DNA from 3 places in the Qipengyuania profundimaris genome. Region 3 is predicted to be linked to each of the others. Evidence: predicted binding sites of a transcription regulator. Region 3 holds the regulator's gene; each other region holds the start of a gene.

Evidence for each region. The regulator LexA, encoded in region 3, represses DNA repair genes until DNA is damaged. The targets are predictions, from matches to a motif close to GTTCCNCNCTTGTTCT.
Region 1: a site for LexA is predicted at 4,290-4,305, ahead of Q9K02_RS10305 (ATP-dependent helicase). Genes of this name have one in related genera too.
Region 2: a site for LexA is predicted at 3,553-3,568, ahead of Q9K02_RS08085 (putative DNA modification/repair radical SAM protein). Genes of this name have one in related genera too.

Annotation. Positions count from the first base shown of each region.
Region 1 is NZ_JAVAIM010000001.1:2,084,133-2,093,968, reverse strand. Features, by position in the region: gene wecB (non-hydrolyzing UDP-N-acetylglucosamine 2-epimerase) at 1-998, shown strand, start outside; gene Q9K02_RS10310 (sterol desaturase family protein) at 1,053-1,880, shown strand; gene Q9K02_RS10305 (ATP-dependent helicase) at 1,973-4,282, opposite strand; gene Q9K02_RS10300 (hypothetical protein) at 4,417-4,971, shown strand; gene Q9K02_RS10295 (hypothetical protein) at 5,240-5,689, shown strand; gene rsmD (16S rRNA (guanine(966)-N(2))-methyltransferase RsmD) at 5,696-6,250, opposite strand; gene Q9K02_RS10285 (pseudouridine synthase) at 6,247-7,014, opposite strand; gene Q9K02_RS10280 (aromatic ring-hydroxylating oxygenase subunit alpha) at 7,033-8,196, opposite strand; gene Q9K02_RS10275 (MFS transporter) at 8,268-9,836, shown strand, end outside.
Region 2 is NZ_JAVAIM010000001.1:1,635,777-1,645,612, reverse strand. Features, by position in the region: gene Q9K02_RS08095 (error-prone DNA polymerase) at 1-862, opposite strand, end outside; gene Q9K02_RS08090 (UdgX family uracil-DNA binding protein) at 867-2,309, opposite strand; gene Q9K02_RS08085 (putative DNA modification/repair radical SAM protein) at 2,306-3,550, opposite strand; gene Q9K02_RS08080 (carbonic anhydrase) at 3,678-4,487, shown strand; gene Q9K02_RS08075 (PilZ domain-containing protein) at 4,602-5,000, shown strand; gene Q9K02_RS08070 (Y-family DNA polymerase) at 4,997-6,568, opposite strand; gene Q9K02_RS08065 (hypothetical protein) at 6,565-7,398, opposite strand; gene Q9K02_RS08060 (pyridoxamine 5'-phosphate oxidase family protein) at 7,521-8,006, shown strand; gene Q9K02_RS08055 (amino acid permease) at 8,074-9,657, opposite strand; gene Q9K02_RS08050 (sodium-dependent transporter) at 9,761-9,836, opposite strand, start outside.
Region 3 is NZ_JAVAIM010000001.1:1,862,243-1,872,078, reverse strand. Features, by position in the region: gene Q9K02_RS09245 (sensor histidine kinase) at 1-960, shown strand, start outside; gene Q9K02_RS09240 (citrate synthase) at 1,014-2,300, opposite strand; gene gltX (glutamate--tRNA ligase) at 2,311-3,762, opposite strand; gene Q9K02_RS09230 (ComEC/Rec2 family competence protein) at 3,884-5,998, shown strand; gene lexA (transcriptional repressor LexA) at 6,074-6,772, opposite strand; gene trpC (indole-3-glycerol phosphate synthase TrpC) at 6,921-7,706, opposite strand; gene trpD (anthranilate phosphoribosyltransferase) at 7,703-8,695, opposite strand; gene Q9K02_RS09210 (anthranilate synthase component II) at 8,692-9,306, opposite strand; gene pip (prolyl aminopeptidase) at 9,368-9,836, opposite strand, start outside.

The sequences.
Region 1 (9,836 bases), 220 kb from region 3:
TGGACCAGGTGCTTGCAATTGCGGGGATTACACCCGACATCGATCTTGATCTGATGCAGCACGGTCAGAGCCTCGACGCGCTTGCATCACGCATCTTGCTTAGTTTTGGTCAGGTGCTGGACGACGAAAAACCGGATCGCGTGCTGGTCCATGGCGATACCCTGACCACCATGATGGTCACGCTTTCGTGCTATTTCCGCAAAATTCCGATCGGTCATGTCGAAGCAGGTTTGCGCAGCGGCGACATCTATTCGCCGTGGCCTGAAGAGGTAAATCGGCGGGTCACCGGGACGATTGCCGATCTTCACTTCGCGCCGACCCAAACTGCGGCAGACGCATTGCTGGCGGAAAACAAAGCGCACGAAGACATATTCGTGACCGGGAATACCGTGATCGACGCGCTGCTCGCGACGAAGTCGAAACTGGAAACCGATCCGGCGCTGAGCAAGGGAATCGACACTGCCTTGGCCGGGGTGGGTAGCAAGCGTCTGATCGCCGTGACAGCGCATCGTCGGGAGAATTTCGGTGAAGGCATGCGCAATATCGCTGCCGCATTGAAAACCTTGGCCCGACGCGAGGACGTCGCGATCGTCTATCCAGTGCACCCTAATCCGAATGTTGCAGGCGTGATGAACAAACAGCTCGGGACGCTCGACAATATCCACCTCATGGATCCGCTTGACTATCCGAACTTCGTCCGCATGATGATGCGGGCGGATATCATCCTGACCGATAGCGGCGGCATCCAGGAAGAGGCCCCCAGTCTGGGTAAACCCGTACTCGTCATGCGCGACACGACCGAGCGCCCCGAAGGCATAGCTGCCGGCACCGCGCTGTTAGTGGGCGCAGACTGTGACGCCATCGTCGAACACGCCTCGCGGTTGCTCGACGATCCGGGCTCTTATGCGAAGGTCGCACAGGCGCATAATCCCTATGGGGATGGAACGGCAGCACAACGGATAGCTGCCATTATCGCATCAAGACACCGCTTGACCTGAGCGCAAGGCTGCTCTGTTTACGACCGATTTACCCTGATCGATTAAGCAGATCGGATGATAGCACTGGCTCAATCGGTCCTGGCTTTGCTGCGCGAATTGGCCATCTATGGCGCAGTGTTCGGCGTGCTTGCGCTGGTGCTGAAGCGGCAGGCCATCGGGCGCGCAATCGTGGTCTGCCACAGGGAAGCCAGTACGAATTTCGGCCTTGCCGCGTTCAATGCGCTTTTCATCGCTCCTCTTTTCGCAGTCCCGGCAGCAGCGTTGGCGATTGTCCTTGACGGAACAGGATATCTCGGAGGGTTTTGGGAAAGCGTTCCCGAAGTCGTGACGCTCCTGCTTGCTATCGCGCTGATCGATTTCGTGGCCTACTGGCGCCACCGGCTCGAACATGACCGCAGCCTCTGGCGTTTTCATGCCACCCATCACGCCGATACCGCGATCCACTGGCTGTCGGTCCAGCGCAAACACCCGGTCGCCAAAGTGATCTCGCTACTGTTCGACACCGTGCTGGTGATCGCCCTGGGCATGCCGGCGTGGGCGATTATCGGAGCGACCCTGATACGCAGCTGGTGGGCGCATTTCATTCACGCCGACTTGCCGTGGACGCTCGGCGTGTTCGGCGAGGTGCTGGTTTCACCGGCGGCGCACCGGTTACATCATATTCGCGACGAGCGCCTTATGGGGAGCAACTACGGCAATACCATCACGCTGTGGGACAAATTGTTCGGCACATGGTGCAATCCCGCCCCCTACCTCAACTGCGAAACAGGCATCGAAGAGGGAACGCGCGGCATCTGGGGCGAGCTTAAACGACCGTGGGAAGCCCGGTATCGCCGGTCCGTGACGCCGGGCGACGAAACGCCGGACAAAGCCAGCGCCTAATCCTTGCTGTCGATCGGCTAGGCGCCTTTGCCGAGCGCCGGAATCACCGCTTCCGGGTCCACGCAAGTCTTCGAGCGAGCGAACCCGCCAAGCTAGTCCGCAAGTTTGACGAAGCTGTCGAGCACACGCTTCTCGCCCGCTTTCTCGAATTCGATGATCAGCTTGTTGCCTTCCTGGTCGGTGACGGTGCCGTAGCCGAACTTGTCGTGAAACACGCGGGCGCCGATCGCGATATCTGTGCGCGGCTTGGCTGCGAAGCTGGCGGCACTGCGGCCCGGTTCGGCTAGGCGCTTGGGCGTCGCATCATATCCGGTCGATAGCGCCCGCTGCCAACCCGGGCCGCGCTTGTCCGCGCGTCCCGGCGCATCGCGAGCGACATGCGCGAAGGGGTCTTCGGTCTCGGTCCAGTTCGCCCGCCAGAGCGATGCGCCGCCGGTCATCGTTGTCTCGCGCTCGATCGTTTCCTCGGGCAGCTCGTCGATAAACCGGCTGGGAATCGAACTGGTCCACTGGCCGTAGATCCGCCGGTTAGCAGCGTGGAAAATCGTGCAACGACGTTTGGCGCGCGTGATGGCGACATAGGCGAGGCGGCGCTCTTCCTCGAGACTGGCGAGGCCACCTTCGTCGAGCGCGCGCTGGCTGGGGAAGACGCCTTCCTCCCACCCCGGCAGGAAGACGTGGTCGAACTCCAGCCCCTTGGCCGCATGCATCGTCATGATGGTCAGCTTCTCGCCATCGTCGGCGCGGTCGTTGTCCATCACCAGGCTGACATGCTCGAGGAAGTCGGTGAGACTCTCGTACTCCTCCATCGCGCGGGCGAGTTCGGAGAGGTTTTCCAGCCGTCCGGCGCTTTCCGCGCTGCGATCTTTCTGCAGCATGTCCTCGTAACCGCTTTCGGCGATGACCATGCGCAGCAGTTCGGACGGCGTGACTTTCTCGGACTGCTGCCGCCAGTGCACGAACTGCGCCAGCAGCCCCGTCAGAGTATTGCGCGCGCGGGCGGGCAGCTCATCGCTGTCGGCAAGGTCGAGCGAGGCGGCGGCGAGCGGCGTCTGCGTGCGGCGGGCATGGCGGCGCATGGCCTCCAGCGTCTTCGCGCCGAGGCCGCGCTTGGGCTGGTTGTAGATCCGTTCGAAAGCGAGATCGTCGGCGGGCTGCTCGATCACGCGCAGATAAGCGAGGGCATCGCGGATTTCGGCGCGCTCGTAGAAGCGAAAGCCGCCGACGATGCGGTAATTGAGGCCAATCTGGATGAACCGGTCTTCGAATTCGCGCGTCTGATACTGCGCCCGCACGAGGATGGCGACCTCGTCCAGCGAGGCGCCTTCGGACTCCAGCCGCTCGATCTCCTCGCCGACCCGGCGCGCTTCTTCCGGGCCGTCCCAGACGCCGATCACACGGACTCTTTCGCCCGCCGGAAGTTCGGTCCACAGCGTCTTGCCGAGCCGTTCGCTATTGGCGTCGATCAGGCCGGAGGCTGCGGCCAGTATCTGCGGGGTAGAGCGATAGTTCTGCTCCAGCTTGATCACCGCTGCGCCGGGGAAATCCTTCTCGAACTTGAGGATATTGGCCACTTCGGCCCCACGCCAGGAATAGATCGACTGGTCGTCATCACCCACCACACAGATGTTCTTGCGATCCTGCGCCAGCAGGCGAAGCCACAGATACTGGACCTGGTTGGTGTCCTGATACTCGTCGACGAGAATGTATTTGTAGCGCTTCTGGTACTGCTCCAGCACGTCACGATGCTGCCGGAAAATGTTCAGCATATGGAGCAGCAGGTCGCCGAAATCGCAGGCGTTGAGCGTCTTCAGTCGTTCTTGATACAGTTTGTAGAACTTCGCGCCCTGACCGTTGGCGTAAGCTTCGTTCTCGGCCGCATCGAGGTCACCGGGATTGAGACCGCGGTTCTTCCAGCGGTCGATCAGCCCGGCCAGCTGGCGCGCCGGCCACCGCTTTTCGTCCAGCTCTTCCTGCTGGATCATCTGCTTGAGTAAACGCAACTGATCGTCGGTATCGATGATCGTATAATTGCTCTGCAGGCCGACCAATTCGGCATGGCGGCGAAGCATGCGCGCACCGATCGAATGGAAGGTGCCGAGCCACGGCATGCCCTCCACGGCGTCCCCGATATGCCGTGCGACACGCTCGCGCATTTCGCGCGCTGCCTTGTTGGTGAAGGTCACGCACAGGATCTCGGAGGGCCACGCCCGGCGGGTCGCGATGAGATGTGCCAAACGCGCGGTGAGTGCTGCGGTCTTGCCGGTACCCGCTCCGGCCAGCATTAAAACCGGCCCCTCGGTGGTCAGAACCGCTTGGCGCTGTGGTGGATTCAACCGCGCCGCATAGGGCGGAATCCCGCCGTTTTCGCCGGTTTCCGAGATGGGTACGATATCTGACATGAGCTCCGGAACAGCTAGGGAACGCGGGGCGGCAATACAAGCCTGACGTGCCCCGACGTACTGAGGACCCACGGAACAATGCAGTGCGGTGCTGCGTAGGAAGGGCAATGGAAACAAAGATGGAGAACACTCCAATGCGTAATATCATCCTTGCCGGTGCAGCAGCCCTGGCTCTTACCGCTGCCCCCACCATCGCCCAGGATATGGATACCGACGGCTACATGTGGACCGACGCTCAGGAAGCCATGTACGATGGTTGGCCTGCCGATCGACAGACTGCCTATGATGCATGGCCTGCAAATGTGCAGGAGTATTACTGGACGCTGACGCCCGCGCAGACCAATGGCTGGTGGATGCTGAACGACGAACAGCGCGTGCGCATCTATGAGATGACACCGCAGCAGCGCTCGACCGCCTGGACGCAGATCGCCGCCCAGATGAATGGCGCGAGCACGACGGCTACCACAGCTACGACTGCATCGACGTCAGCCTCGACTTCGCCGCGTTTCGTGAGCAAGGAAGTTGCTCAGCCGGTGACGCGTAGCACCGCAGCGAATATTTCGGCTGAGGACCTTCCGGTCTGCACGCCCAACCAGCAGGATGGTTGCATCAACAGCTGGGAAAAGAACCGCACCGGCACGAAGCCGCTGGATTATTGGCCGGGTCGTCCCGCCAGCCAGATGGACTGATTTGAGCTAATCTTTCATGGTGTGTCGCAAGTGCGAATTGGCTGTGAGTTCGAGGGCGGGACCGTAAAAGCGGTCCCGCCTTTCGCTTATGCGCTGGATTCCGTTCGCCGCATTTTTGCCACGATCACCGTTGGGCGGTGCGGAAAGCGCGATTGCGGTCGCGGCAATCCATTGCTTATCGGAAGCGTTTGAAACGATAAGGAAGGTCCCGGAGGGGTAAGTATTCGGGTCGCGTTCGTTGCGCATGTCACTTCTGGAGGAAGAGCACATGCGAAAGACTTTTTGGTACATTCTCGGTGGCCAACTGGCCACGATTTCTATCCCTGCAATGGCGCAGGATACTCCCGAAACCACGGCACCACCGCCGGCTGATGCCCAGCCTGCCGAGGCGATGATGACGCCCGAACAGATGGCGGTCGTCGACGGCTGGCCGGAAGAGCGACAGGTCCAGTTTCGGCAGTGGTCGGGCGAGGTGCAGGGGTATTACTGGACGCTTGCTCCCGAGCGGCAGGAGCTGTTCTGGCGCCTGGCCGATGGCGACAAGCTGGCGATGGTCGCCATGGACGAGGCAGGGCGTGAAGCGGCATGGGGCCAGATAGAAACACAAATTGGTGGGGCGAATTCAAGCGAACCCGCTGCCGATGCCGATCCAGTAGACGAAACGGATGCTATCGATGAAGCGCATTCCGAACCTGCCGACCCTATGAAGCGATCGTAAAGCGCCTCACGCCGCGTCGGTAGCGAGCCTCAGGAGCGAGAGCCGAGCCTTGCCGACGCGGCGATCCGCCACGCATTCGAGCCCGCTCACCCGCGGTTCTTCCTTCGCGCCGGTTTCGAGCGCGATCCAAGTCGTGGGATCGATCCAGCCGAGCCGCAGCATGCGATCGAGCGCAACTTCGCCTGCGCCAGTGCCGTAAGGCGGGTCGAGCAGGACCAGCTGGTGCGCGGATTTGGCCGGACCGAGGCTCATCACCGATGCCTGCTGAACGCTCGCTCTGGTCCGCGCCTCGAAGGTCTCGATATTGCTGCGGATCGCCTTCACCGCCGCGCTGTCCTGCTCGACGAACAGGCAGGAGGTCGCGCCGCGCGACAGCGCTTCCAGGCCGAGCGCGCCCGAGCCGGCGAAGAGGTCGAGCACGTGCAACTCGTCGAAGCTGCCAAGGCGGCTGGCGAGCATGTTGAACAGCGTCTCGCGCGTCCGGTCCGCGGTCGGACGGGTTGCTTCGCCCGGCGGCGCGACCAGCTTGCGTCCGCGCCAGTCGCCCGCAATGATCCTCACTGGCGGCCTCCACGAGCCAATTCGCGCTTGAAGCCAGCCACGTCGCCGCCCTTGATCTCCAGCGCCTGCCCGCGCGGCAGGTCGCCGATGTGGAACGGGCCGTAGCCGATGCGCAGCAGACGGCTCACCTCCAGCCCGAGATGTTCGAGCACGCGGCGCACCTCGCGGTTCTTGCCCTCGCGCAAGGTCAGCTCGATCCAGCGATTGCGACCCGATCCGCGTTCGAGATTGGCTTCGATCCTCCCATAACGGATCCCGTCAACTTCGACGCCCTCGATCAGTTCGTCCAGCTGTGCCTGCGTCACATCACCGAACGCGCGGGCGCGATAGGTGCGCGGGACGCCTGACGAGGGCAACTCCATCGCGCGCTTCATCTCGCCATCATTGGTGAGCAGCAACAGCCCTTCCGTGTTGTAGTCGAGCCTGCCCACCGGCATCACGCGGCCCGCATCCTTGGGCAAGGCATTGCGCAGCGCGGCATAGATCGTCGGGCGTCCCTTGGGATCGTGCTCGGTCGTCAGCATGCCCGAGGGCTTATGGAACGCGAACAGCCGCGTTTCTTCCGTCTTGCCGACCGGCTTGCCGTCCACCGTCACCCCGCGCAAGCTGTCGAGCTTGATCGCCGGCGTGTCGAGCACCTTGCCGTCGAGAGCGATGCGCCCGTCGGCGATCATGCGCTCGATCTCGCGCCTGCTGGCCACGCCTGCGCGTGCGAGCAGCTTGGCGATGCGGTCGCCAGCTTCGGGAAGTCGGTTGTCGGACATGAGGGCGCGGTTAGGCGCTCAGTTCACAGCGCGCAAGGCTTCCTCGACCGTCTCGTGATAACGTCTGATGCCGCCCTCCATCGTCCCCAGGGTGAGATGCGGGACCGCTCCCGTCGAAAGGCCCTGCTGGCCGAGTTCCGCGGCACGAAAATCTTCGCTCGCGAAGACGCCGCCATCGAGCAGCGCCCAGCTGCGCTCCCAGTGATCGCGGGCCTTGTCGGTGGCCGGATGCTCGGGGATGAGCATGAAATCTTCCACCAGCGTACGGTCGTGCGCCTGCGGCATCATCACCATCACGTTGATGTAATCGGGGCTGGGAATGATCAGCGCGCCCGGAAGCAGCTGGTAGGCGAAGGTGACGACACGGCGCAGCGCGGCCATGTCGGCAAGGTCGATGCCCTCCATCTCTTCCAGCCGCCCGACCGCGCTGCGCGAATGCGGTCCTATCATGTCGCCGCTGGTCGCGCCGTCCTTGAAGAACGGGCCGATGGTTTTCGCATGTAGGCGGGTGACGTGATAGCTTTCGAGGAAGGCATCCATGATGAGCTTCCAGTTTCCGGCGACCTCGTGAGTCTTGCGGCGGAAGAGCACGTGGTCGCCCATGCCGAGCGCATCGAAATCCTCGCCGAGCGTATTCGCTAATCCGAAGTCGGCCGTCTCCCCCTGTGGACAGAACCAGATCAGCCCACCGGTCTCGCGCGAGGGTAGCTCGACGAGTCCGTACTCGCCCTTTTCGAGGCCGGGGAAGGTATCGGGACGGGGCAGGGCGAGAAGCCGACCATCCACGGCATAAGTCCATGCATGATAGGGGCAGACGAGCTTCTTCGTGCACTGCACTTCCGCGCCTTCGACCAGCCGCGTGCCGCGATGACGGCAGACGTTGAGGAAGACATGGGCGTCGCCTTCGGCATCGCGGGTGATCAGCAACGGGCGCCCCGTTGCGTCATGTGGCACCGCCATGCCCGGATCGGGCAGCAGCGCCGAAGGGCACAGGATCTGCGGCATCCGGTCGTAGATCGCGGCCTTCTCGCGCGCCCAGTACTCGGGATCGGTATAGACGGAGGCAGGCACGGTGCTAGGCTCGGCAGCATCGCGTTTGCGGTCTTCGGCAATGTCTTTGGCTAGCGCCAGCATCCCGTCTGTGGGACGGCGTTCAGGCAGCGTCTTTGTCGGAACGTCCACTGTGCTGTTCCTTTCTCTCTCCAGCGGCTAGTGTCGCAAGAAATCACGATATTTGCAAAGGATGCCTGCGTATGGCCGAAGCCGCCGAGACCAAGAAGATTTCCGCATGGCGGGCGCTCGGCATGGCTCTGGGGGATCGCAAGACCGGCTTCATGCTGCTGTTCGGCTTTGCCAGCGGCCTGCCTTTTGCGCTGTTTCTTGGCACGCTGTTCGCTTGGTTGACGGAAGCGGAAGTCGATCTGGAAACGATGGGCATCTTCTCGCTGATCGGCCTCGCCTATGCATTCCAGTTCCTGTGGTCTCCGCTCATCGACAAGGTCAATATCCCCATGCTGCGCAAGCTCGGCAGGCGGAAGCAATGGATCGTGCCGATGCAACTGCTCCTGGGTGCGATTCTCATCACTATGAGCCTTCTGGAGCCACGCACGCAACTCGGCTGGTTTTCACTGCTCGCGGGGATCGGCGCCTTCGCCAGCGCGACGCAGGACATCGCGATCAATGCCTGGCGTATCGATGTGGCGGACGAACGTGCCACCATCGACATCCTCTCGACCGTTTATCAGATGGGCTACCGACTCTCTTCGCTCGTCGGGGGGGCGCTCGGGCTGATCATCGCAGCCCGTATTGGCTGGCCCCAGACCTATATGATGATGGGGGGTATTTTGCTGTTCGTGGGCTTTGTCGGCCTGTGGGCGCCCAATGCCTCCGGTGTCGCCGAAGAGAATCAGGGCGACGAACAGGTCCGCGCATTGCGAATGGCTGGCGAATTGAATCCGCACATCCGCAATCGCGCGCTCGCACTGGTCGGCTTGCTGTGGGCAGGTGCGATCGGCATCGTGCTCGCCTTCATGGTCATGTCCATGACCTATGCGCCGGAGGATCGGCCGAACCCGACGGAATTTACGGTCAACGTCGGTCCGTGGATCATCGTGGCTACGATCATCCTGCCCGCGCTGATCGCTGGCTGGCTCGCTTCACAGAAGAAGCAGGGCAAGCACCTGCTGCGCGAGGACGCGCCGCCGGTGAGCGGGGGCTCTTATGCGCTCGATCACCTCTATCGCGCGCTCGTGCTGCCGCTGGTCGAATTCGTCGGCCGGATGGGCTGGTCGCTGGTGCTGATCCTCGCGGTCGTTCTGACCTATCGCATCTGCGATGCCATCTGGGGGACCTTCGCCTACCCCTTCTACCTCGGCGAGCTCGAATATACGAACGACGATGTGGCCTTCGCCTCGAAATTCTTCGGCGTGGGCGCAATTATCGCAGGCCTAGCGCTGGGCGGGCTCATGCTGACGACCATCGGCCGCATGGCGACGCTGCTGATCGGCGGCATTCTCGCGGCGTTGACCAACCTGCTTTACGCCGACATGGCCATCGGGGGCGCGAATATGCAGGCGTTCAGCGATGCCGTTGGCTTCACCTATCTGATCGAACAGGTGCCCGGCATCGGCGATGCCGAACTTGCCAGACTGACCATCACCATCGCGTTCGAGAACCTAGCTATCGGGATTGCGGGGGCGGCCTATATCGCCTGGCTGTCCTCGATCGTATCGAAGAAGTTCAGCGCGGTGCAATACGCCCTACTGTCATCGCTTACCCTGTTGGTCGGCACGCTCGGCCGCGGTGCGCTGGGCGAAATGATC
Region 2 (9,836 bases), 230 kb from region 3:
CGGCAGGCGACTTGAGGTACCGCTCGGCATTGCCGAACAGCAAGTGCCCGGCCTCGGCCACCGTGGTCCTGTGGCGGATGGCGGTCATCACGTCCTGCAGGGGCCGCTTGTCGGGCGTGGCGTAATGCACGTCGTTGGTGGCGAGGATGCACAGATCGTTGGCCTGTGCGAAATGATCGAGCCGCTCGATCCGTTCGATATCGCTGGCCGTGTAAAGGTAGCTCGCGGCGATATAGCGCAATGTTGGCAGCTGGCGGGTTACGTGCGGAAGAAGGTCGGCCAGGTCACCCTCGACCTGCGTCCACTGGGTTTTGACTTCCTCCCCTGTATCCGCCTGGCGAAACGGCACGACATTGCTCGGGATCGCAATCGTGAAACGCTGCTCCAGATCGCGCGGCGGCACGAGGATCAACTGCACATCCTCGCTATGCGCAGCGAGCATGGCCAGCGAGATGTGGCACTCGCCCTTGGCCTGCCATTCGCCGTCCAGCGTGGCCATACGTCCCTGCGAAATCAGCTGGCACAGACGCCCGTAAGCAGCGCGATCCTTGGGATAGGCGAGGAAGGCGAAACCCGCGACCGTTTCTATCCTGCAGCCGATAAGCGGCTTCAACTTAAGCGTTTTCGCCTCGCTATGGATGCGCACCACACCGGCCATGGTATTGGCATCGGCAATTCCGATCGCATCGTAACCGAGCCCATAGGCCCGCTCGACCAGATCGACCGCATCGGACGCGCCGCGCAGGAAGCTGAAGCAGGAAACGAGGCCAAGCTCGACAAAAGGCGCGCGCTGCGGCGTCCTTACGAGATCGGGATCGACATCGATCCTGCGCTTGGGGATCTGGTGGTCGTTCTCCGGCACACCGTCACCCGGCCAGTTCCTCGAGCCGTTCCTTCACTGCGGCGAGATCGGCATCGAAGAGCCGCGCCTGCTCTTCGCGCGCGGGGCCGTCGAGCCGCAGGAGATAGGAAGGGTGCGCCGTCACCCACAGCTCGCTGCCGTCTTCCAGCGCGATCGGTTCCCCGCGCACCTTGGTGATGCTGACCGTCTTGCCCAGCATGCCGCGCGCCGCGCTCGCTCCCATGGCGAGGATCAGCTTTGGCTGCACGATCGCCCGCTCGCTCTCGATCCACCAGCGGCAGGTGTCGATTTCCTTTGCGCCGGGCGACTGGTGGATCCGCCGCTTGCCGCGCTGGACATATTTGAAATGCTTGACCGTATTGGTGACGTAGGCCGCACGCCGGTCGATCCCGACCTTCTCCAAATGCGCATCGAGCAACTGGCCCGCCGGCCCCACGAAGGGCCTTCCCTGCTGGTCCTCCTGATCGCCCGGCTGTTCGCCGACGATCATCAGCGCGGCATCCTGCGGCCCCTCGCCCATCACGGCATGGTTGTCGAGCTGGCCGATCGGGCACTTGCGGCAGGCATGGATCGCCTTGTCGATCGCCGCGAGCGTTTCGGGCCGCTCCTCAAATTCAAGCGTTCCCTTCTCGACCATCGCACTTTCCCGCTTCTGCGCGCCTGCCACCAACTCGGGAATGAGCGCGGCTTCGGGCATGTTCTTCCAGTATTTCTTGGGCATTTCCTTCAGCATCGCCCCGATCTTCAAACGCGCGGGATTGAAGATCGACGCGTAGTAGCTGCGCCACAAATCCTCGGTCGGATCGCCGCTCGGCGCGTCGCTGCGGTCGGCGGGCGGACCTTCTGCCATCGTCTCGCCGTCCCAGTGAAGCGAGCCGCGCGGCGTCAGGATCGACCAGCGCATGTTGGAAAATCGCCGCATGAAGAAGCTCGCATTGGCGCGCAGGATGTGGTGGTCGGGCTCGAACCAGGCGACATAATGCTCATCACCCTCCTCATCTTCGACCAGTCGGAAGCGCACGAAGGCATGCATTTTATGACTGTCGCGGCGGACGTTCTTGTCGAGCTCTTCCAGCTTGCGAACATCAAGGTCCGCCTTATCCTCCATGATCCGCGGATTGGCCTGCAATCGCCAGAGCAGGCGATAAAGGAGAGCGAAGCGCTCGGGATCGGAATGGAGCGCGGCATTACGCGCTAGGCTGACGAAGCGGCGGTTGGCGCGCACCGGCGGCGCATCTTTCGGCGGCACCGGCATGCGGCGCTTCCCATGCGCGAACAGGTCGCCGCTGCCACCCGGTTCGACCCATGCGATCCGGTCGGGCGGGACATCGCATTGGATCAGCCCGCGCGCCCGCTCCCGCCAGAAGTCGAAATCGTCCGGCTCGGGCATGTGCACGACGTAATAAGTGCCGAGCTTCACGCCCGAGAGGCTGCGCGAGGACCTCATGCCGCAAATAGCTCCAGCTGCTCGGTCTTCGGCGCGAGCAGGCTGCGCAGGTCCGCGCGGTCGGTCAGCGTGATCGGGCGCCAGTCTACCGTACAGATGAACGGCCGCACCTTGGTGATCGATTGCGTCAGCAGCGCCACATCGTCGAGCCGCAGATTGCGATGGCGGCGACTGGCAATGATCTTGTTTACCGCCTTCACGCCGAGGCCGGGCACGCGCAGCAATTGCTCGCGGCTGGCGCGGTTCACGTCGAGCGGGAACTGCTCGCGAAACTTGAGTGCCCAGGCCAGCTTGGGATCGATATCCAGCGGCAGATTCCCGTCCGCTTCGGTCGCCTGCATGACCTCGGTCGGCTTATAGCCATAGAAGCGCATCAGCCAGTCGGACTGGTAGAGCCGATGCTCGCGGATCAGCGGCGGGCGCTTCAGCGGCAGCACCGCGCTGGCATCGGGGATCGGCGAGAAGGCGCTGTAATAGACGCGGCGCAGGCGGAAATTGTCGTAGAGCCGGCTCGCCTTGCCCACGATATCGGCGTCGCTCGCGGTATCGGCGCCAACGATCATCTGCGTCGACTGGCCCGCAGGCGCAAAGCGCGGCGCGTGGCGGAAGCGTTTGCGCGCATCCTTCGCTTCGACGAGGTCGGCCTTCACCTTGCCCATCGCGCCTTCGATCTGTCGCGCATCCTTGTCGGGCGCGAGGCGGGTGAGGCCGCTGTCGGTCGGCAATTCGACATTGATCGACACCCGGTCGGCATAGAGCCCCGCCTGATGCACGATCTCGGCATCGGCTTCGGGAATGGTCTTGAGGTGGATGTAACCGCGAAAATCGTGTTCTTCCCGCAGGATGCGGGCAACTTCCACGATCTGCTCCATCGTGTGGTTCGAGCTTTTCACGATGCCAGACGACAGGAACAGCCCTTCGATGTAATTGCGCCGGTAGAAGGCCAGCGTCAGGTCCACCACTTCTTGCGGCGTGAAGCGCGCCCGCGCCACGTTCGAACTCTTGCGATTGACGCAGTAATGGCAGTCGAACACGCAGTGATTGGTCAGCAGGATCTTGAGCAGGCTGATGCAGCGGCCATCGGGCGCATAGGCATGGCAGATGCCCATCCCCTCCGTCGAGCCAATCCCCTTGCCGCCCAGACTGTTCTTCTTTGCCGTGCCGGAGGACGCGCAGGACGCATCGTATTTCGCCGCATCGGCGAGAATCTCGAGCTTCTGGAGGATGGTTTGCGACGCCATACGTTCTTTATATGTTCTCTCGCAGGTTTTTCCAACAGCAAAATGCTGCGACCGCGGGAACCCCCACGCCAGAACAGCGTAAAAATTGCACGGACCGGGCCCCTCTGGCGAGCGCGATGTGCTCGTGATGTCGGACGTTGAGCGATCGCCCCTGGCGATAGAGCAAACCAGCGCCCGACCCACTCTTGTCTTCGGGCGCCAAAGGAGAGTGGTTATGATATCTCGTCGATCCATGCTTGGTGCAACGGGGGCTGCCAGCGCCGCCGCGTTGTTGGGCGGTAATTCTGCCCTGGCGCAGGATAATCCGGCAATGCCCGAACCTGCGCCGCCGGCTTCCGACCTCACCCCCGACCAGGCTCTCGAGCTCTTACGACGAGGCAACGAACAGTTCCTTACCGGCGGCCGCACAAGCGTCCTAACTAGTTCCCAACGACGGCTTGATCTCGCCGCCGGCCAACAGCCTTTCGCTGCCTATGTAACATGCTCCGATAGCCGGGTGCCGCCCGAACTCCTGTTCGGTCGCGGACTGGGGGAGCTTTTCATCATTCGTAATGCCGGGAATACCGTGGACACGGTCGCCCTCGGGTCGATCGAATATGCCGTGGCGGTGCTGAATGTCCCCCTAGTGGTCGTGATGGGACATGAGAGCTGCGGTGCCGTAAAAGCGGCGACCGAAGTCGTGACGGACAATGCGACATTCCCGGGCTCCATCGGCCCCATGATCGAGCCGATCATCCCGGCGGTCCTGTCGGTCCGTGACAAGGACGGCGATCTGCTCGATAATTCGGTCCGCGCCAACGTCAGCCGTGTCGTACGGCAGCTTCGACAGCATACGGACCCCATCCTGCTCGAGCCACAGCGAGCTGGCAAACTGAAGGTCGTGGGCGCCTATTACGATCTCGACGACGGGCGAGTGGACTTCTTCGATCGCCCTTGAATGTGAGACGCGCCCGGCCCGGCGTCGGGCGGGTATCCCTAAAGTTTATTTACCGTGTCGGAAAAGGTCGCAGTAACCAGAACCCCGCGATGACGTCCGGTAAGGGGGCACCACGTGGCGCTATTCCAGAGAAAACAGGTCGCGAGCCAATCCGAACGACGCACCAGTCGGCGGCATTCCGTCGACTGCCCCGCGTCGCTTCGCTTGCTTGGCGGCGAACGACGCGGTCGGTTGCGCGATCTGTCGCTCGACGGCGCATGTTTCGAGGCAGAAGACTTGCCGGCCAGCGGCATTTCCGGGCTGCTCGCCTGGGGCGATCAGGAACACTGGTGCAAGGTGGTATGGAGCCGCGACGGTAGCTGCGGGCTGGTGTTCGAACGCAGCATTCTGCAAGCAGCTGTGGACGCCTCGGTCCAGACGGTCGAAGTCGAGACCGGCCCGGTGGCGAATTTCAGCAACATACCCCTCGGCCAGAAGCGCTCGCGCCGCGCGTTCCTGGTGTCCGAAAGCTAGGCGCAGAGCCCCTGCAGGAACCAGTCCGGCGCTCCGCCCCGTCCGTCTCCGGCGATGCCCTGGCGATAGATCCAGTAGCGCCGCCCTCGCTCGTCCTCGATCCGGTAGTAATCGCGTAGGCGGACCGAACCGCGCTCGCGCCACCATTCGGGTGCGATCCGCTCCGGCCCTTCGACCCGCGCGACTTCGTGCACGCCGCCGCGCCAGCGAAAGCGCTGAGGGTAGCCGTCGGGCGAAGCATAGAGCACGGCGATCCGCTCCGGCGTGTCGAGCATCTTCAGCGGGCGGGCGTGGAATTCCAGCACCCCTTGCGTCGGTGGCTCCCGCTCCAGCGGCGGCTTCCAGCGCTGCGCGCGCTCCGGGATGTGGCTGGCGAAAGGCACCGGGCGGCTGACCGCCTTGGGGCCGAGCCGCACCGTCAGCCGGTCGATACAGGTGGCAAGCGAGGTGCCGGGGCTTTCCGCCTGTGCCTCGATATCGCCTTGCGCCAGTGCGAGCGGCTCCGTCCAGCTGGCTCGCAGGCGCAGCAGTTCGATGCCGAAGCCCGCCTCGATATCGTCGAGCCGCGCGGCGAACAGGCGGCAGATATGGGCGGGATCGCGCGTGGCGGCGGACATCTCCAGCCTGCGCACCGCAACCTCGCCATCGACCCGCCACAGCCCCAGTTCCAACCGCCGCGCGCCCAGCCCCTTGCTCTCGAGAAGCCGCGCCATGTCATCGGCAAGATCGTTCACCACCTGATCGAGCAGAGTGCGGTGACGGATCGGCTCCATCAGGCGCCGCTGGGTGAGCGGCGCGTGTTGCTCGATTACCGGGATGAGCGGTTCCGGAATCCGCCCGAGCAGCTGGTCGAGGCGCAGCAGCGGATTGGCCTCAGGCACCTTGCGCTTGCGGAACCGGCGCTGGAGCGCGTCGCGCCCGATGGTCGTGATGTCGCCGATCCGCTTGAGGCCGAGGCGGCGCAGCACGGTGAGCACATCGCTGCCAAGCCGCAGTGCCGCGACGGGAAGGTCGGCCAGCATAGGCTCCAACTCGCGATCCACGATCGCCCCGGCCCGGCCGAAATGCGCCAGCGCCCAGGCTGCCCCTGCGGTGGGCGCAATGGCTGTGCGGATGACGAGATCGCGCTGGGCGAAACCCGCGCGCACATCTTCGAGCAGGTCTTCCTCCCCGCCGAACAGATGCGCGACGGAAGTCACGTCCACCAGCAGGCCGTCGGGTTCGTCCATCGCCGACCACGGGCCCCAGCGCTGCGCCCGGACGGCAAGCTGTTCGAGGAATGCAAGATCTCCCGCCGGATCGCTGGGTGCGGTCGAGATTTCCGGGCACAGCGTGCGGGCATCGGCCAGCATCATGCCCCGGCGCGCACCGGCATCCGTGGCGAGGCGATTGGCAGCCTCGATCCGCGGGCCGTGTGCCGTGTCGGCAATCAGCACTAGCGGCCCGCTATCGAGTTCGCCCCCGGCCTCCCGCGTGACGATCCGCCAGCGGTCGATCGCGAAGGCGGGCAGCCAGATCGCGAGGATGCGGCGGCGGGACGACCCTAGGTCGCCGGCAAGCGCATTCATGCCTGCTGCGACAGCCGCCGCCGCTGAAGCCCCGCAGTCCAGTTAAGCGCGCCGGTGTCGTTGTCCGCCTGCCGTTCGCGCCGGGCTTTCAGTGCCCCGCCCTGCTCGTGTAGCAGCCACTCACCCGGTGCATGCCCGCGCGCCCGGAACAGCTCGGCCCGCCAGACGGGCGCACCTGGGGCCTGCGCATTCCACCGGGGCGCGTCGGAAGGCGAAGATGTCACATCCCAACGCATCCGGGCGGAGGACAGGTCGCGCGCCGCATCGAGCCGGACGAGGAACAGCGGCACGCCGTATCTCTCGCTCGCCAGCGTGAGGCGGCGGGACGCAGTGAAATCGAGCGCCTTCGGATTGCCCGCGATCTCGCCGATCACCCAGGCGATGTCCCGGCAGCGCACCCCCTCTTCCAGCGCAAAGAGTGCATCCTGTGCGGTATCGGCGAGCACGTGGATCAACCGGTCGCGCATCTCCTTCGGCAGGCCGGCGCGGTAAGGACGCCCGGAAAGCCGTGCCGCATCGCGCGTCTGCACCCACAGGACAGGCCGGGCGTCGGGCTCGGTGGGAGTCGCGGCGTGAGCATCGCCGCGACCTCCGGCGCGACCTTCGCTGCGAGGCAGGTTCCGCCAATCATCGAGCGCCAGGGCCAGCGCCGCCCCCGCTCCGGCCGCTTCGTTCGGCGAGGCGAACACCTCGCTATGCAGCGCCGGCGTGCCCGCTGCCGCCAGGCCCGGCCGCCAACGCGAACTGTTCCGCGCCGCGATGGTACCGGCATCGATGAGCGAGGCCAGCGGCAAGGAAGTGGTGGCGGAAGGCATGACGGAACGACTCATTTGTTCCTAATATGTTCCAACACGGATCGATTCGCAATCGGGTAGTTCGGCCTTGTCGCCATGCCCCGGAACGCATCTCCTTTGCCGCACGTTGCACAGGCAAACGACCGAAAGGACCACAAATGAAATACGCCGAAGGCAATGCCGACGAACTCAAGACCAAATTCTGGAAGGCAATGGCGGACTCGCCCTTCGTCTTCCTCGAACTTGACGGCCAGCCCGACACTGCGGTGCCCATGACCGCGCAGCTCGACAAAGATGCGAACAGCTCGGTGTGGTTCTTCACGCACAAGCACAGCGATTTCGCCAAGCTCGGCAACGCCACCGCGACCTTCGCCGGCAAAGGCCACGAAATGTTTGCCCGCTTCGGCGGTGCACTTGCGGTAGAAACCAGCAAGGAGCGTTTCGACCATTTCTGGAACAACTTCGTCGAAGCCTGGTACGATGGCGGCAAGGACGATCCGGATATCCTGTTCTTGCGCATGGACCTCGGCACTGCGGAAATCTGGAACGGTGATCTCGGTATGCTCAACACCGCGAAGATGGCGCTGGGCATGACCGTCCACGACGAAGCCGAAGAACAGCATGCAAAGAAGGTCGACCTCTAAGATCGACCGATAACGATAAAACGTGTCGCAAAGGGCCGCCCCTTACCGGGCGGCCCTTTCTCTTTTATCAGTCGCTGCGTGGGGCAGGGTCAATCGGGATCATCGTTTCCTCGCCCGCGATATCGTCGACAACCTCTACTATCCCCTGGGCCAGATGGCTCTTCCTGCGGCTGTATCCGAAATAGACCAGCAGGCCTATCGCCGACCACAACGGCAATACAAGCATGGCTTCCAGCGGCAGGTTGAGGAAGAGAAACGCACAACCGAAGATAGTGGCAGGGCCGACGAACCATAGCATGGGTGTCCGGAAGTCGCGCGGCCGATCCGGAGCCGTGCGCCGCAGAACCATCACTGCCACCGCGACCATCGCAAAGGCATACAACGTTCCGGCATTGGCAATATCGGCCAACTGCCCGACCGGAAAGAAAGCGGCACCCAAGGCCACAATCGCACCGGTCAGGAGCGTGACGACATAAGGCGTCTTCCACCGCGGGTGAACTTTCGACAAGCCTGCCGGAAGCAGCCCGTCTCGGCTCATCACGAAGAAAATGCGCGTCTGTGCGAACAGCAGCACAAGGATCACTGAAGGAAGAGCGAGAAAGGCTGCAATGCCGAGCAAATTGCCGATACCCGAAAATCCGATCTGCCGCAGCACATGCGCCAGCGCCTCGTCCGAGCAGACGAGAGCGCCCGAATAAGCGGGAAGCGCGCACTGTCGGGCCAGCTCTTCCGAGCCTGCGGGAAACGGCACGCCGCCGGGTCCCATGATCGGTTGGCCGCCGATCGTCCCGATCGCCCCTGCCGCGACGAGAATGTAGAAGACGGTGCAGAAGGCCAGCGAACCTACCAGCCCGATCGGCACGTTGCGCTGCGGGTTCTTCGTTTCTTCCGCAGCGGTCGAAACGGCGTCGAACCCGACATAGGCGAAGAAGATCGTCGCGGCTGCGCCGACCGCGCCCACACCCGTCCCGAAACCGCCGAACACCCCCGCCGGCAGAAAGGGATTGAACTTGTCCGGATCGAAATAGGCGCTCGTCAGGGTGAGGCCGATGAATGCCGTGAGTGCGGTAACCTTGATCGCGACCAATGCCGCATTTACCTTGGCGCTCTCGCTTGTCCCGATCATCAAGAGCCACGTTACCAGCAGGGCAATTACCAAAGCAGGCAGGTTGATGAAGCCCCCCGGTTCCCCGCCCAATGCAAGCGGACCCGCGGAAAGCCATTGCGGAAGCGCGATGCCGAGGAACTCGTTCAGGATGGTGCCGGAGAAATACCCGGACCATCCGACCGACACTGCCGATGCGGCGATGGCGTATTCCAGGATCAGCGCCCAGCCCACCGTCCAGGCGAGCAGCTCGCCCATCGTCGCATAACTGTAAGTGTAAGCCGATCCTGCTACCGGGATCATCGCGGCGATCTCCGCATAGCAAAGCGCCGCCACGATACAGACGGCACCGGCTATTACGAACGCCAGCATCAGGCCCGGCCCAGCCTTCTGCGCGCCGGCGGCGGTGAGGACGAATATTCCGGTCCCGATGATGCATCCGATACCGAACAGCATCAATTGCCACGCACCGAGCGATCGATGCAGCGACTTCTTCTCTGCCGCCGCGAGTATCGCGTCGAGCGGCTTCACCCTGTCGAGGATCATATGTGGCCAGCTGGCTCCACCGGCCCGCCGCGGGACACCCCCGCTCCGCCAGCCGGAACGCCTCGATTACTCGCAAACATCGCGCCCGAAAAGCGCAATGTGATCAGGCCCCGAGAATACTCGGGAACAGCCCCGTCACCAGAATGATCGCCACCGCGATCGGGCAGAGCCAAGCAATC
Region 3 (9,836 bases):
TGGACCGATTTCGTCCATTTGCCAGGCAGCACCCACGAGCAGCCGCTCCACTGGCGCTTGCTCGATGGTTCGCGCTGCGAAATCGACGGGTCCAAGCGCGCATGGACGGCGCATCTGGAACCGCTCGGGAAGGGCGAGCCGGGTAGTGCAGGCTTCGCCCTCTACCTGACTGCTGACACGCCTGCTGCGGGCGTAGAGGCTGCGGAAAACGGTGCCGGTATCGAAGGCGCATCCTTCGGTCGCGACCTCACGCCGGTCCTCCGCCAACCGATCAATCGCATCATCGCCAACGCCGAAACGATTAGGACGAAGCTAGCGGGGCCGATTGCTGACGAATACAGTTCCTATGCGGCCGATATCGCTACCGCGGCCCAGCATCTATTGGCGCTGATTGACGACCTCTCAGACCTAGAAGTCGTCGAATCAGACCAATTCGTTACCGCGCCGGACCGTATCGAGCTTGCCGACGTCGCGCGGCGGGCCTGCGGCATTCTCGGCGTTCGCGCGCAGGAGAAGGGCATCACGCTGGTGCCTCCTGTGGAAGGCGAGAGCCAGCTGGCCATCGCCGAATTCCGGCGGGTGTTACAGATCCTGCTCAACCTCGTCGGCAACGCGATCCGCTATGCGCCTGAAGACAGTCAGGTCTGGATCCGGCTCGACCGGATCGGCAGCCGCGCGCTCATCACTGTGGCAGACCAGGGTCACGGCCTTGACGAGGAGCAGCAGGCGCGAGTGTTCGAGAAGTTCGAGCGCTTGGGGCGCAGCGGCGATGGTGGCTCTGGCCTTGGGCTCTATATTTCACGCCGGATCGCACGCGCGATGGACGGCGATCTCACAGTCGAAAGCGCACCGGGGCAGGGCGCGCGTTTCACGCTCTCAGTCCCCGCCGCCGAAGAGATGCGATCGGAGAAGCGCGATGGTCCGGGGCGCGATATTCCTGACGACGACACGAACGCCTGACACGAAAAAGGGGCGCCGCAGCGCCCCTTGATCTATTGCTACGGAAGCCGGGTTTACCGCTTGTCCATCGGCACGTAATCGCGCTCGGTCGGGCCAGTGTAGAGCTGGCGCGGACGACCGATGACCTGGCCGGGATCGGAGATCATCTCGTTCCACTGCGCCACCCAGCCGACGGTGCGGGCGAGGGCGAAGAGCGCGGTGAACATGGTCGTCGGGAAGCCGATCGAATTCAGGATGATGCCCGAGTAGAAGTCGACGTTCGGGAAAAGCTTCTTTTCCTTGAAGTAATCGTCGTTCAGCGCGAGTTCCTCGAGGCGCAGCGCCGTCTCGAACACCGGATCGCTTACGTTGAGTGCCTCGAACACTTCGCGCAGCGTCTTTTGCATCACCGTCGCGCGCGGGTCGTAGTTCTTGTAGACGCGATGCCCGAAGCCCATCAGGCGGAACGGGTCGTTCTTGTCCTTTGCACGCTCGATATAATGCGGGATCTTGTCGGGCGAACCGATCTCCTGAAGCATGTTGAGCGCAGCTTCGTTGGCGCCGCCATGCGCCGGGCCCCACAGGCATGCGATACCGGCGGCGATACAAGCAAACGGGTTCGCGCCCGACGATCCGGCGAGGCGGACAGTCGAGGTCGAGGCGTTCTGCTCGTGATCGGCGTGGAGGATGAAAATCCGGTCCATTGCCTTTTCGATAGCAGGATGGATCTCGTACTCCTCGGCCGGGACGCCGAAGGTCATGCGCAGGAAGTTGCCGGTGTAGCTCAAGTTGTTGTCCGGCTGCATGAAAGGCTGGCCGATGGCATACTTATAGGCCCAGGCGGCGATCGTCGGCATTTTGGCGATCAGGCGGTGGCTGCTGATCTTGCGGTGCTCGGGATCGGAAATGTCGGTGCTGTCGTGATAGAACGCCGACAGGGCACCCACCACGCCGCACATGATCGCCATCGGGTGCGCGTCGCGGCGGAAGCCCTGGTAGAACTGGCGCAGCTGGTCGTGCAGCATGGTGTGCCGCGTGATCGTATAGTCGAAATCGTCCAGCTCTTCCTTACCCGGCAGCTCGCCGTTCAGGAGCAGGTAGGCGACTTCCATGAAGCTGGAATGTTCTGCCAGCTGGCCGATAGGGTAACCGCGGTGCAGCAGGACGCCTTCTTCACCGTCGATATAGGTCAGCGCGCTTTCGCAGCTGGCGGTGGACTTGTAGCCGGGATCGTAAGTGAACTTGCCGGTGCCGCCGTACAGCTTGCGGATGTCGATGACATCGGGGCCGACGCTGCCCTGAAGTACGGGGAATTCCTGGGTCTGGTCGCCCAGATCGAGAGTTGCCTTGTTGTCGGCCACGCGTGTCTCCTCAACGGTTTCCGTCTGGCCCCGGGGCGTCGGCGGCTTGCGCATCGATCCGCGCGAGCGCTTCTTCCTTGCCCAGAAGGACCAGCACATCGAAAATGCCGGGGGACGTGGTCGTCCCCGTCAATGCTGCGCGCATGGGCTGCGCGAGCTTGCCGAGACCCAATTCGAGCTGCTCGGCATACGATTTCGTAGTGGCTTCGAGAGCCTCGATTGTCCAGTCATTTTGCACATGCAGCATTTTCGACAGGCCCGCGAGGCGCTGGCGCGCTTCGTCATCAAGCAGGGCGGCCGCTTTTTCGGTCATCTCGAGAGGCCGTTTGGCGAAAAGAAACTGCGATCCTTCAACGAGTTCGTTGACGGACTTAGCGCGTGTTTTGAGGACCGGCATCGCCTGCTCGAGCAAATCGACATCTGCATCACCGTCCAGCCTCTCGGCCACGATGCGAGCCAGGCGACCATCATCGGCCTCCCGAATGTAGTGACCGTTGAGGTTCTGCAGCTTCTTGATATCGAACCGGGCAGGACCCTTGCCGACTCCGTCGAGGTCGAACAGCTCGATCGCTTCCTCGCGGCTGATCTCCTCGCGATCGCCATGACCCCAGCCGAGGCGCAGGAGATAGTTGAAGAGCGCTTCCGGCAGGACGCCTTCTTCGTCGCGATAACCTTCGACACCGACGGCGCCATGGCGCTTCGACATTTTTGCGCCGTCCGGACCGTGGATCAGCGGCACGTGAGCATAGACCGGATCGGGCCAGCCGCCCTCGATCGCGTCCATCGCGCGGATCACAGGGAGCTGGCGGAAGGCGTTGTTGAGGTGATCGTCGCCGCGGATAACGTGAGTAACACCCATATCGTGATCGTCGACGACCACCGCGAGCATGTAGGTCGGCGTACCGTCGGCGCGGAGCAGGACGTAATCGTCGATCTCGGCGTTCTTCACGGTCACCGGACCCTGGACGGCATCTTCGATGGTCGTCTCGCCCTCGGTCGGCACTTTAAGACGGATAACGAAGGGCGCCCCTTCGGGAGCCTCGCTCCCGTCGCGGTCGCGCCAGCGACGGTCGTAGCGCATCGGTTGCTTGGCAGCGCGCTGGTCGGCGCGCATTTGCTCGAGTTCCTCGGGCGTCGCGTAGCATTTGTACGCGTGGCCTGCTGCGAGAAGCTGGCGCGCTACTTCGGCATGGCGTTCGGCGCGGTCGGACTGGAACAGCGGTGCATCGTCGAAATCGAGGCCGAGCCAGTCGAGCCCTTCGATGATCTTGTCGATCGCGTCCTGCGTACTGCGCTTGCGGTCCGTATCCTCGATCCGCAGGAGCGTGCGGCCGCCGTGGTGCCGGGCGAAGAGCCAGTTGAACAATGCCGTGCGCGCGCCGCCGATATGCAGGTATCCTGTGGGCGAAGGGGCAAAGCGGGTTACGACCTGTCCTTCGGGCGTTCCACTATCGCTTGCCATTGGCTCTCGCTTCCTTTCAAACACTTGCATGGCGACACGCGGGACGCCTTCGGTACCGATGGGGGGGACGGACGGAGGATCCGTGCAGGCTGTGCCGCGCCCTTGGCGCATGCGCGGCCTGATGTCCAGAATTGCGGATCGCTGCGAGACAGGTTTGGCGAGTGCCGGATTTGACCGCGGACCGTGGCTGGCAGTTGCCTTTGGCGGCGGCATCGGTCTGTGGTTCCTGCTCCACACGCCGTGGCAATGGTCTGCAACCATTGGTGGGCTTGTTCTGGTTGCCCTTGCGGCGCTTGCCGCGTGGCGCGATCGTGATGAGCGCGCCTACCTCCTCGCTGCGACCATCGCCACGTCGCTCGTCCTCGCGGCAGGGATCGGGCTGGTCTGGGCGCGCTCCGAATTGATCGGGGCAGAACCAATCGAGCGACCGACGTTCGAACGGCTCGATGCCCGCATTCTCGAGCGCGAGGACCAGCCGGCGCGTGACCGCATCCGGCTCGTGTTAGCCGCTCGCGACGCCGAGGACGGGATTGCAAGAGCCTACCGCGTCAACGTTCCGCTGGATCAAGCGGATAGCGCGTTGCGGGAGGGCGTACGCGTCAGGGTGTCCGCGCGCCTTATGCCGCCTTCGCCGCCAATCGTACCGGGCGCCTACGACTTCGCGCGACGGGCCTGGTTCGATGGCTATGCGGCCACCGGCAGCGTTGTGGGGGATATCGAAATAGTAGAGGAGGCCGGCGGGGGCGGCGGCGAAGGCTGGATCGCGCAGGTTCAGCGGCACCTCTCGGCGCATGTTCGCGACCGTCTCGACGGCGCTCCCGGCGCGATCGCGGCGACTCTCGCCAGCGGCGATCGCGGGGCGATTTCCGAAGCGGACGAGGTGGCTATGCGGGATGCCGGCCTTACGCATCTGCTGTCGATCAGCGGCCTTCACGTGAGCGCAATCATCGCCGCGACCTATCTGATTGCGCTCAAGTTGCTGGCCCTATGGCAATGGCTTACGTTGCGCGTACGCCTGCCGATCGTGGCCGCTGCAATCGCTGCTCTTGCCGGGATCGCTTACACGCTCTTGACGGGGGCTCAGGTACCAACGGTGCGCAGCTGCATCGGCGCGATCTTGGTCCTGACGGCTCTGGCGCTTGGGCGCGAGCCGCTCTCTTTGCGCCTAGTCGCGGTCGCAGCAATCGCGGTGCTGCTCTTATGGCCGGAATCGCTTGTCGGACCGAGCTTCCAGATGAGCTTTGCCGCCGTGCTCGCCATCGTGGCACTTCACAATGCGAAGCCGTTTCGCGAATTTCTCGCGCCACGAGAGGAAAGCGGCCTGCGCCGCTTCGGCCGCCGGGCGTTGATGCTGTTCCTGACCGGCTTTGTCATCGAGCTCGCACTCATGCCGATTGTCCTGTTCCACTTCCACCGTGCGGGAATTTACGGGGCGGTCGCAAACCTCTTCGCGATCCCGCTCGTGACCTTCGTCTCGATGCCGCTCGTTGCCCTGGCTCTGGCGATGGATGTAGTCGGGTTGGGAGCTCCGGCCTGGTGGCTGGTCGGCAAATCGCTCGATGTACTGCTGTGGATCGCGCACATCGTTTCGGCTCAGCCGGGTGCGGTGAAGCTCGCCCCCAAGATGCCGATGGCGGCGATGGCGGTATTTGTCCTCGGCGCGCTCTGGTTGGCATTGTGGCATGGAAGAACACGGCTTTGGGGGGCGCTTCCCGTCGCCGTCGCTTCGGGATGGATGTGGGCGACGCCTGCCCCGGACATCGTGATCACGCGTGATGGGCGCGATGTGGGTATTGCCAGCGCGGATGGCCGGCTGCTGGTTTTGCGGGACAGCGAGGGCAGTTACGCCCAACAAAATCTGCGCGAAATTGCAGCGCTCGATGGCGAGCCCGTACCTTTAGCCGAATGGTTGGGCGCTCGGTGCAGCCGGGACTTTTGTAGCTTGCGTATCGAAAGGGATGGTCGAGATTGGGACGTGCTGATCGCGCGAAGCCGCGAACTTATCGAGGAGCGAGCGCTTGCCGCCGCCTGCGACAGGTCCGACATCGTCATCGCTGATCGCTTCCTGCCGCGCTCATGCAAGCCACGCTGGCTCAAGGCCGATCGCCGGTTTCTCGAGCGGGAAGGCGGTACCGGCATTTACCTTGCCGAAGAGCATATTGATACCGTGGCCGAAGGGCAAGGCGAGCACGGTTGGTTCCGCCCCTTCGTCCGGCGGAACGCGGGCTCCCAATAAAGACAACCTATGAAGGAAGAGAGGGCGCAGCCGACGCCGCGCCCTTCTTCCCAACTAAAACTGTCTCGTCGAGCGTCAGTGGTAGCGCCGGAGCAGACCGGCAAGCTTGCCCTGAACCTTCACTCGATGGGATTCATAAACCTGCGGTTCGTAGGCCCCATTCGCAGGATCGAGGCGGATCCGCCCGCCATCGCGGCGCAGGTACTTCAGCGTCGCTTCTTCATCGTCGACCAGCGCGACGACGATCTCTCCGTCGCGAGCGGTATCGGACCTTCGGACAAGTGCGAAATCACCGTCGAAAATGCCTGCCTCGACCATCGAATCGCCCGACACTTCGAGCGCATAATGTTCACCCGGTCCGAGCAGAGCGGCGGGAACCGGCATGCTCGCCTGGCCCTCGATCGCCTCGATCGGCGCGCCAGCCGCGATCCGGCCGTGTAGCGGCACGTCGATGATGTCGTTCGCCGGCTCCGGCGCGACGGATTTCGCCGTTACCGTGGCCGCCATGGTCGCGCCGGTATCGTTCACAGGCTTAGCTTGGCCGGCGCCTGTAACCGCGTCTTCGGGCAGCTTGACGACCTCGAGCGCCCGCGCACGGTTCGGCAGGCGACGGATAAAGCCGCGTTCCTCGAGAGCGGAAATCAGGCGGTGGACGCCGGACTTGCTCTTGAGGTCGAGCGCTTCCTTCATTTCCTCAAAACTGGGTGAAATGCCGGTTTCCTCCAGCCGTTGCTGGATGAAGCGGATCAATTCGTGTTGCTTGGCTGTCAGCATATCTGCGCAACTCCCGTGCCGCCTGTTCACAACCCTGTGAACGAATGTGGAACAATTAGGCAACGAATATCAGCAAGTCAAGCAATTCAGCCGTTTCGGACCTTTCTTGTCGAGAACAAGCGTTCGCGATACGTGCCAAAGCGCTGGGTCAGCCCTGAAGCAAGGCGCGCGTCGCAGTAGCGACGTCGGCTTGCCGCATCAGACTCTCGCCGACGAGGAAGCTACAGACACCGCTACGCGCGAGGCGCTGGCAATCGGCATGCGTCGCGATGCCGCTCTCACCGACAAGAAGGGCGTCCTCAGGGGCGAGGACTGCCAGCCGCTCGGTGGTCGCAAGATCGGTGGTAAAGGTCCGCAGATCCCGATTGTTGACGCCGATGAGCCGCGATTGAAGCGCCAGCGCGCGTTCCAGCTCCTGTTCGTCATGGACCTCGACCAAAACGTCCATCCCGCGTTCGATCGCGGCAGTTTCGATTTCGCGCATCGTCCCGTCATCCAGCGCGGCTACGATGATTAGTATCGCATCTGCGCCAAGCGCGCGAGCTTCGGCGACTTGCCAGGGGTCGATCATGAAGTCCTTGCGCAGGACCGGCAGATCGCAAGCCGCGCGGGCTTCGACCAGATAATCCTCGTGGCCCTGGAAGTAAGGCGCATCGGTCAGGACCGAGAGACAGGCCGCACCGCCATCGGCGTAATCGCGAGCGTGCTGCGCAGGGTGAAAATCCTCCCGGATCAGACCTTTGGACGGCGAAGCTTTCTTGATCTCGGCAATCAGGCCGAAGCCATTCTGCTGCGCGCGTTCCAGTGCGAAGCGAAAGCCGCGCGGCGGCGTTTGGTCCTTTGCTTGCGCATCAAGCGAGTCGAGCGAATGCTGCTGCTTGCGCTCGGCTACCTCACCAAGCTTGGTTTCGCAGATTTCGACCAGCTTGTTCATTGCGCGATCGCGATCCAGTCTGCCAGCAATTGCTGGGCAGCACCGCTGTCGATTGCTTCGCCAGCCATTTCGGCACCGGTCGTCCAGTCTTCGGTCTTGCCTGCCACGATCAAAGTAGCGGCGGCGTTGAACAGCACGGCGTCGCGATAGGGTCCGGGCGCGCCTAGCAATAGCGCCTCGAGTGCCTTGGCGTTGTGCGACGGGTCGCCGCCGCGGATCGCCTCGACCGGCGCGTGGGGCAGGTTTGCCTGCACCGGGTTCACCCGCCGCATCTCGAAATCGTTGCCGGTCACATCGGCCAGCTCGTTTCCACCGGCAATGCTAAGCTCGTCCAGCCCCTCGTCGCCCGAAGCGATGAAGGTACGCTCCGTGCCGAGCTTGGCTTTTGCCGCTGCGTAGATCGGCACATAGGCCGGGCGCGCGATCCCGATCAGCTGGCGTTTCACGCCTGCCGGGTTGGAGAGCGGGCCCATCAGGTTGAATATCGTGCGAACGCCGAGCTGCTGGCGGATAGGCTGTATCCGGCCCATCGCCGGATGATGGTTCTTTGCGAACAGGAAACAAATGCCTAGCTCGGCCAGTGACTTCTCTGCGGTTCTTCCCGCGGCTTCCATATTGAGACCGAGCGCTTCGAGTGTGTCTGCCGCGCCCGACTTGCTGCTCGCCGCCCGATTGCCGTGCTTGGCCACCGGAACGCCGCACGCCGCGACAAGCAGGCTGACTGCTGTGGAAACATTGAGCGTGTGGTGCCCGTCACCGCCCGTGCCGCAGCAATCGACCGTTCCTTTCGGCGCGTCGATCGGGATCAGCCGCGCCCGCAGGGCCCGCGCCGCGCCCGCGATCTCATCGGATGTTTCGCTGCGGGTGGACATCTCGCGCAGGAACCGGGCGATTTCCTCGTCGCTCGTCTCGCCATCGAGAATCCAGCCGAAGACCTCTTCGGCCTCCTGCTCGCCCAGACGCTGCTCTGCTGCGGGTAGCGTCCTCATGCCGGTACCTTTGCGTCGATTCCGCACAGCGAGAGGAAATTTGCGAGCAGCGCATGTCCGTGTTCGGTAGCGATGCTCTCGGGGTGGAATTGTACGCCGTGGATCGGCAAGTCGCGATGACGGAAACCCATCACGCTGCTGCCATCGAGGCCGGGCGTCGTGCTGGTAGCATTGACCGCGAGGCACTCGGGAATGTCCTCCACGATCAGCGAGTGATATCGGGTAGCTATAAAGGGTGACGGCAATCCGGCAAACACGCCGCTGGCGTCATGTTCCACCGGCGACGTCTTGCCATGCATCAGCCCGCCGCGAACGACCTTGCCGCCGAAATGCTGGCCGATCGCCTGATGTCCGAGGCAGACGCCGAGTAGCGGCTTGCCCGCATCTGCGCATCCCGCCACGAGGTTGAGACTGACGCCGGCCTCGTTCGGTGTGCAGGGACCGGGCGAGATCAGGAAACCCGCAGCGCCGCTGCTCATGGCCTGGTCCGCCGAAATGGCGTCATTGCGCACCACCTCCACTTCGGCGCCCATTTCCATCAGGTAATGGACGAGGTTAAAGGTGAAGCTGTCGTAATTGTCGATGACAAGGATGGAGCGGCTGTCGGTCATTGCGGAACGGTCAATGGCGGCACGGCTGCGGGCTTTCAAGCAACTTCAGCTGCCCGCGACGTCACGCCTGCTTGCCCACCAGCTTGTCGGTCGCCCGCACGAGGCCATCGATGATGCCCGGTTCTGCTGCGGAGTGTCCGGCATCATCCACGATCCACAATTCCGCTTCCGGCCAAGCTTTCTTGAGCGCCCAAGCGGATGTCGGCGGCGTGCAAATGTCGTGGCGGCCCTGAACGATAATTCCGGGTATGCCCGCCAGCGCGCTGACATTCTTGAGCAATTGCGCTTCCTCCAGGAAAAAATCTTCGAGGAAGAACTTCGCGCAAATCCGGGCGAAGGGCACGGCCTTCGCGGGATCGGCGAAGGTGTCCAGCAGGGCAGGATCTGGCAACAGTGTGGCGACATTGCCTTCCCACAGCGACCATTCGCGCGCGGCGGCAAGGCGTGTTTCCTCGTCATCGCTGGTCAGGCGCTTGTAATAGGCTTTCACCAGATCGCCACGCTCATCTTCGGGGATGAGGCCGGTAAAC